DNA from 2 places in the Pseudomonas sp. DP-17 genome. Region 1 is predicted to be linked to the other one. Evidence: predicted binding sites of a transcription regulator. Region 1 holds the regulator's gene; the other holds the start of a gene.
The links. Region 1 encodes sigma-54, which starts transcription at its own class of promoters, with help from an activator protein. Its sites were predicted from a motif close to ANTGGCATNNANNTTGCTNT; they were not measured.
Positions count from the first base shown of each region.

Region 2: a site for sigma-54 is predicted at 1,735-1,754, ahead of glnA (glutamate--ammonia ligase). Genes of this name have one in related genera too.

Region 1 is NZ_JAKSXG010000016.1:84,980-88,395, reverse strand. It holds gene ptsN (PTS IIA-like nitrogen regulatory protein PtsN) at 1-412, opposite strand, end outside; gene raiA (ribosome-associated translation inhibitor RaiA) at 422-730, opposite strand; gene MJ122_RS25660 (RNA polymerase factor sigma-54) at 809-2,311, opposite strand; gene lptB (LPS export ABC transporter ATP-binding protein) at 2,566-3,291, opposite strand; gene lptA (lipopolysaccharide transport periplasmic protein LptA) at 3,291-3,416, opposite strand, start outside.
Region 2 is NZ_JAKSXG010000017.1:103,365-106,780, forward strand. It holds gene thiI (tRNA uracil 4-sulfurtransferase ThiI) at 66-1,520, opposite strand; gene glnA (glutamate--ammonia ligase) at 1,852-3,261, shown strand; gene MJ122_RS26640 (hypothetical protein) at 3,382-3,416, shown strand, end outside.

The DNA of each region.
Region 1 (3,416 bases):
CGGCGTGACGCAGGCGGTCGCGGACGTCGGCGCGGTCGAGCATGGAAGCGATCTGCCGCAGCAGTTCAAGGTGCTCTTCGGTGGCAGCTTCGGGCACCAGCAGCACGAACACCAGGTCGACTGGCGCGCCGTCGAGGGCGTCGAAGTCTACCGGATGGTCAAGGTGCAGGATGGCGCTGATGGGCGATTGGCAGCCTGTGAGGCGGCAGTGCGGAATGGCGATGCCATTGCCGAAGCCGGTGGAGCCCAGGCGTTCCCGGGCCACCAAGCTGTCGAAGATGTCTTGGGAATCGAAACCCGGCAGCTCGCGAGCCACCAGGTTGGCGATTTGTTCGAGGACACGTTTCTTGCTGCCGCCCGGCACGTTCACGAGGGAACGGCCGGGGGTCAGGATTTGCTCAAGTCGGATCATAGAGAGGGGTTAACGAACACCAACACCTTGCTGGCGCTCGAGGTATTTTTCCTTGTGCTTGATCAGTTGGCGGTCGAGCTTGTCGGTGAGCAGGTCGATGGCCGCGTACATGTCTTCATGTTCGGCGCAGGCCACCACTTCGCCCCCGGCGATGTGGAGGGTGGCTTCAATTTTCTGCTTCAGCTTCTCGACCTCCATGATGACCTGAACATTGGTGATCTTGTCGAAGTGGCGCTCCAGTCGGCCGAGTTTCTCGCCGACATAGTCGCGCAGGGCGTCGGTCACATCCAGTTGATGTCCACTGATGTTGACTTGCATACCGCTTTCTCCTTGTTGCCCGTGTGTAAGTGGCAGGTTATGGGGCCTGCCGCCGGAACACCTTGGCGTGGATCAACGTCACACCAGCCGCTTGCGCTCGCTCGAGGGAGAGATTCCTAGGGACTCCCGGTACTTGGCGACGGTACGACGTGCCACTTGAATGCCCTGTGCCTCCAGTAAACCAGCGATCTTGCTGTCACTCAATGGCTTTTTCGGACTTTCCGCCGCGACCAGTTTCTTGATGATGGCGCGGATCGCAGTGGACGAGCACTCACCGCCCTCGGAGGTGCTGACGTGGCTGGAGAAGAAGTATTTCAGCTCGAAGATGCCACGCGGGGTATGCATGAATTTCTGCGTGGTGACGCGGGAGATGGTCGACTCGTGCATGCCCACCGCCTCGGCGATGTCGTGCAGGACCAGCGGTTTCATCGCCTCTTCGCCGTATTCGAGGAAGCCGCGCTGGTGCTCGACGATCTGGGTCGCCACTTTCATCAGCGTCTCGTTGCGACTTTGCAGGCTCTTGATGAACCAGCGCGCCTCCTGCAACTGGTTGCGCATGAAGGTGTTGTCGGCACTGGAATCGGCGCGACGTACCAGGCCTGCGTACTGAGAATTTACGCGCAGGCGCGGCATTGCTTCCTGGTTCAGCTCCACCAGCCAGCGGTCGTTGTGCTTGCGCACGATGACATCCGGTACGACGTATTCGGCTTCGCCGGATTCGATCTGCGAGCCGGGGCGCGGATGCAGCGACTGGATCAGTTCGATGGTCTCGCGCAGCTCGTCTTCCTTGAGCTTCATTCGGCGCATCAGCTGGCTGTAGTCGCGGCTGCCGAGCAGGTCCAGGTGGTCGCTGACCAGACGGATGGCCTCGGCGAGCAGGCAGGTCTTGGTCGGCATCTGGCGCAGTTGCAGCAGCAGGCATTCGCGCAGGTTGCGCGCACCGACGCCGGCAGGTTCAAGCTGCTGCACTCGACGCAGCACGACTTCCACTTCATCCATCTCCACGCCCAGTTCCGGGTCGATGGAGGCGAGAATGTCTTCGAGGGATTCGTCGAGGTAGCCGTCATCGTTGATGCCGTCGATGATGCTCAGGGCGATCAGGCGGTCCGTATCGGACATGGGCGCCAGGTTGAGCTGCCACAGGAGATGGCTCTGCAGGCTTTCGCCAGCGGTGGTGCGGGCAGTGAAGTCCCACTCGTCATCATCATTGCTGGGCAGGCTGCTGGCGCTGGTCTGGTAGATGTCTTCCCAGGCGGTGTCGACCGGCAGCTCGTTGGGGATGCGTTCGGCCCACTGGTCTTCGTCGAGGCTGTCGGCGTTGGGCGTGGTGCTTTCCTGGAAGTTGTCCTGGGAGCTGCTGGCGCTGCCGTTGGCGCCCGACTCGGCGCCGTCGGCCATGGGGTCGCTGTTGTCGTAATCCTCGCCTTCTTCCTGGCGCTCCAGCATGGGGTTGGACTCCAGGGCTTCCTGGATTTCCTGTTGGAGGTCCAGCGTCGAGAGCTGGAGCAGTCGGATGGCCTGTTGCAGCTGCGGAGTCATCGTCAGCTGCTGGCCCATCTTGAGGACTAGCGATGGTTTCATGGCTGGAACTAGGCACCTTGTTCGCTGGCGCAAAACGCGCCATATCCACGACTACGGACGCCGGGGCGCCGCGAGGAAGCAAATTATATGCCTGAGTTTGGACGCTTTGCCTAGGGGCTGTCGACCTTTCGTTACAACCCGGTTGCGGCAGGGAAAGGCAGGCAGCCGGCCAGGCCGCGGAGCGGCCCACAAGCCGCGCCACGCGTGGACGAAAGTGATGGCTGCCGCGCCCAGGCAGGGCGCGGTCCAGGGCCTTACAGGCGGAACTCGTGGCCCAGATAGACTTCCTTCACCAGGTCGTTGGCGAGGATGCTCTCGGCGCTGCCTTCGGCGATCAGCTGACCGTCGTTGACGATGTACGCCGTTTCGCAGATGTCCAGGGTCTCCCGGACGTTGTGGTCGGTGATCAGGACACCGATGCCCTTGGCCTTGAGATGATGGATGATCTGCTTGATATCGCCCACCGAGATCGGGTCTACGCCGGCGAAAGGCTCGTCCAGCAGGATGAATTTCGGCGAACTGGCGAGGGCGCGGGCGATTTCCACGCGGCGGCGCTCACCACCGGACAGACTCATGCCGAGGTTGTCGCGAATATGGTGGATGTGGAACTCCTCGAGCAGGCCCTCCAGGGCTTCCTGGCGACCGGCGCGATCAAGGTCGGCGCGGGTCTCGAGGATGGCGCCGATGTTGTCCGCCACCGACAGCTTGCGGAAGATCGAGGCTTCCTGCGGCAGATAGCCGATGCCGGCTCGCGCGCGGCCATGCATGGGCAGGTGGGTGACGTCCTGCTCGTCGATGCGCACGACGCCCTGATCGGCGCGAACCAGCCCGACGATCATGTAGAAGCAGGTGGTCTTGCCCGCTCCGTTGGGGCCGAGCAGGCCGACGATCTGTCCGCTTTCGATGTTCATGCTGACATCGCGGACGACTTGCCGGCTCTTGTAGCTCTTGGCGAGGTGCTGGGCGGTTAGCGTAGCCATTACTGCGCTTGATCCTGCTTTTTCTTGGGCTGGATGACCATGTCGATACGCGGCCGCGGCGTGGTCACCTGGGAGCCGGTGGCACGGCCTGCGTTGACGATCTGGCGCTGGGTGTCATAGACGAT
Region 2 (3,416 bases), on a different contig from region 1:
TGTCGGGAGGTCGGTGGCGGATACTGCCGCCGAACAGTCCGGGCTGGCGGCGTTGGTCCGCGCCTTTATTGCGGACGGTAAACACGCACATTGGTGTGCCCTTCATTGACCAGGTGGTGGGCGTGCAGGCGACTCATCACGCCCTTGTCGCAATACAGGAGGTACTGGCGGTTGGGGTCCAGTTCCTTGAACTTGCTGTTGATCGCGTAGAACGGCATGGCCAGGACTTCGATGCCTTCGAGGGCCAGCGGTTCATCTTCCTGGGCATCCGGGTGGCGGATGTCCACCACGATCTGGCCGGCCAGCACTTCGTCGACCATTTCCACCGACAGGTCCTTGCCCAGCTCGTCGATCACGCGGTCGACGGTCATCTGGGTGGAACGCTCCAGCGCACGGTCAAGCACGGCCATGTCGAACTTGGTTTCTTCGTGGTCGACGCGGTACGGCTTGGCCTGGGTGGTCGGGTTCACCGAAATCACACCGCAATATTCCGGCATGTGCTTGGCAAACTCGGCGGTGCCGATCTGCGTCGCGGTGTCGATGATGTCCTGCTTGTGGCTGACGATCAGCGGGCGCAGCACCAGGGTGTCGGTCACCCGGTCGATCACCGAGAGGTTCGGCAGGGTCTGGCTGGACACCTGGGAAATCGCCTCGCCGGTCACCAGCGCGTCGATCTCCAGACGCTCGGCCACTCGACTGGCGGCGCGCAGCATCATGCGCTTCAGGGTCACGCCCATGTAGCTGTCGTCGACCTTGGTGAGAATCTCGCCGACCACTTCCTCGAAGGGCACGCTGACGAACAGCACGCGCTGGGAGCTGCCGTACTTCTTCCACAGGTAGTGCGCGACTTCCATCACGCCCAGCTCGTGGGCACGGCCGCCGAGGTTGAAGAACACGAAGTGGCTGATCATGCCGCGGCGCATCATCTGGTAGGCCGCCACGGTGGAGTCGAAGCCGCCGGACATCAGCACCAGCACCTGCTCCAGCGCGCCCAGCGGGTAGCCGCCCAGGCCATCGTGCTGGGCGTGGATCACGTAGAGGCGGTCATGGCGGATTTCCACACGCACTTCCACTTCCGGGTTCTTCAGCGAGACGCCCGCCGCGCCGCAATGCTGGCGCAGGCCACCGCCGACGTAGCGCTCCACATCTATGGAGGTGAAGGGGTGCTTGCCGGCGCGCTTGCAGCGCATGGAGAAGACCTTGCCCGGCAGCTTGTCGCCGAAGTGGGCCTTGCACTTCTCGAGGATGTCGTCGAAATCGCCCAGCGGGTACTCGTGCACTTCCAGGAAGTGGCCGATGCCCGGCGTGCAGGTCAGGCGCTCGATCATCTCGCGCAGGGACCTGGGGTCGGTGACTTTGGTCTCGACCTCGAGGTTGTCCCACTCGCCTTCGACCAGCAGCTCGGGGTCGAGGTCGCGGAGCACCGTGCGAATGTTCTTCGCCAGTTGCCGGATGAAGCGCTTGCGCACCGGCCGGCTCTTGATGGTGATTTCCTGGAAGACCTTGACGATGAGTTTCATGCGGATCGGGCGATTGCCATGGGACTGAAAAAAAGGGGCGGAATTATATCCGAAATTGCTCAAGACTTGAGCAGAAATCGGAGACTTTCTTTTTAGTGCACCAAAATGGACTCGCGCACCACGATCAGGCACCAAAGCAGTGCACCCGTATCGCGCATTTCTCTATAACACCTGCTACAGCCCGTGATTTCAGGGGCCCTGCCCATTTATGGGCACTGGCACGCAACTTGCTCTCTTGTGAGGCAGGTTGCCCTGGCGGAGTATTCCGGCCGGCATCACCCGATACTGGGGCACAAAAAGCTCCCAGCTCTAATCCCTCCTGGAGGACAGCATGTCGTACAAGTCGCAACAACTGATCAAAGATCATGACGTGAAGTGGGTTGACCTGCGCTTCACCGATACCAAAGGCAAGCAGCAGCACGTCACCATGCCCGCCCGCGACGCGCTGGACGACGAGTTCTTCGAAGCCGGCAAGATGTTCGATGGCTCCTCCATCGAAGGCTGGAAGGGCATCGAAGCCTCCGACATGATCCTGCTCCCGGACGACAGCACCGCCGTGCTCGACCCGTTCACCGAAGAGCCGACCCTGATCATCGTTTGCGACATCATCGAGCCGAGCACCATGCAAGGCTACGAGCGCGACCCGCGCAACATCGCCAAGCGCGCCGAGGAATACCTGAAGTCCACCGGTATCGGCGACACCGTATTCGTCGGTCCGGAGCCGGAGTTCTTCATCTTCGACGAAGTGAAGTTCAAGTCCGACATCTCCGGCTCGATGTTCAAGATCTTCTCCGAGCAGGCTTCCTGGAACACCGACGCCGACATCGAGACCGGCAACAAAGGTCACCGTCCGGGCGTCAAGGGCGGCTACTTCCCGGTACCGCCGGTCGATCACGACCACGAAATCCGTACCGCCATGTGCAACGCCCTGGAAGAAATGGGCCTGGTCGTGGAAGTTCACCACCACGAAGTGGCCACCGCTGGCCAGAACGAGATCGGTGTGAAGTTCAACACCCTCGTTGCCAAGGCTGACGAAGTCCAGACCCTGAAGTACTGCGTGCACAACGTTGCCGACGCCTACGGCAAGACCGTGACCTTCATGCCGAAACCGCTGTACGGCGACAACGGCTCGGGCATGCACGTACACATGTCCATCTCCAAGGATGGCAAGAACACCTTCGCTGGCGAAGGCTATGCCGGCCTGTCCGACACCGCCCTGTACTTCATCGGCGGCATCATCAAGCACGGCAAGGCCCTGAACGGCTTCACCAACCCGGCTACCAACTCCTACAAGCGTCTGGTTCCGGGCTTCGAAGCCCCGGTCATGCTGGCCTACTCGGCTCGCAACCGTTCCGCCTCGATCCGTATTCCGTACGTCTCCAGCCCGAAAGCCCGCCGCATCGAAGCGCGCTTCCCGGACCCGGCTGCCAACCCCTACCTGTGCTTCGCCGCTCTGCTGATGGCGGGCCTGGACGGCATCCAGAACAAGATCCACCCCGGCGACGCCGCCGACAAGAACCTGTACGACCTGCCGCCGGAAGAGGCGAAGGAAATCCCGCAGGTTTGCGGCAGCCTGAAAGAGGCGCTGGAAGAACTCGACAAGGGCCGCGCGTTCCTGACCAAGGGCGGCGTGTTCACCGACGAGTTCATCGATGCCTACATCGAGCTGAAGTCGGAAGAAGAAATCAAGGTGCGCACCTTCGTGCACCCGCTGGAATACGACCTGTACTACAGCGTCTGATCCACGAATACCTATAAATAGCGACAGTATTAAGGCCTCCTTCGGGAGGCCTTTTTTATTGCCGGCCACATCGACCCTGGCTGGATTTCAATCCGTCGCCACGACCCGGGAAGGGTTCCGATGCACTATTTGTCCCGAATTCTGCCCCTGCTGTT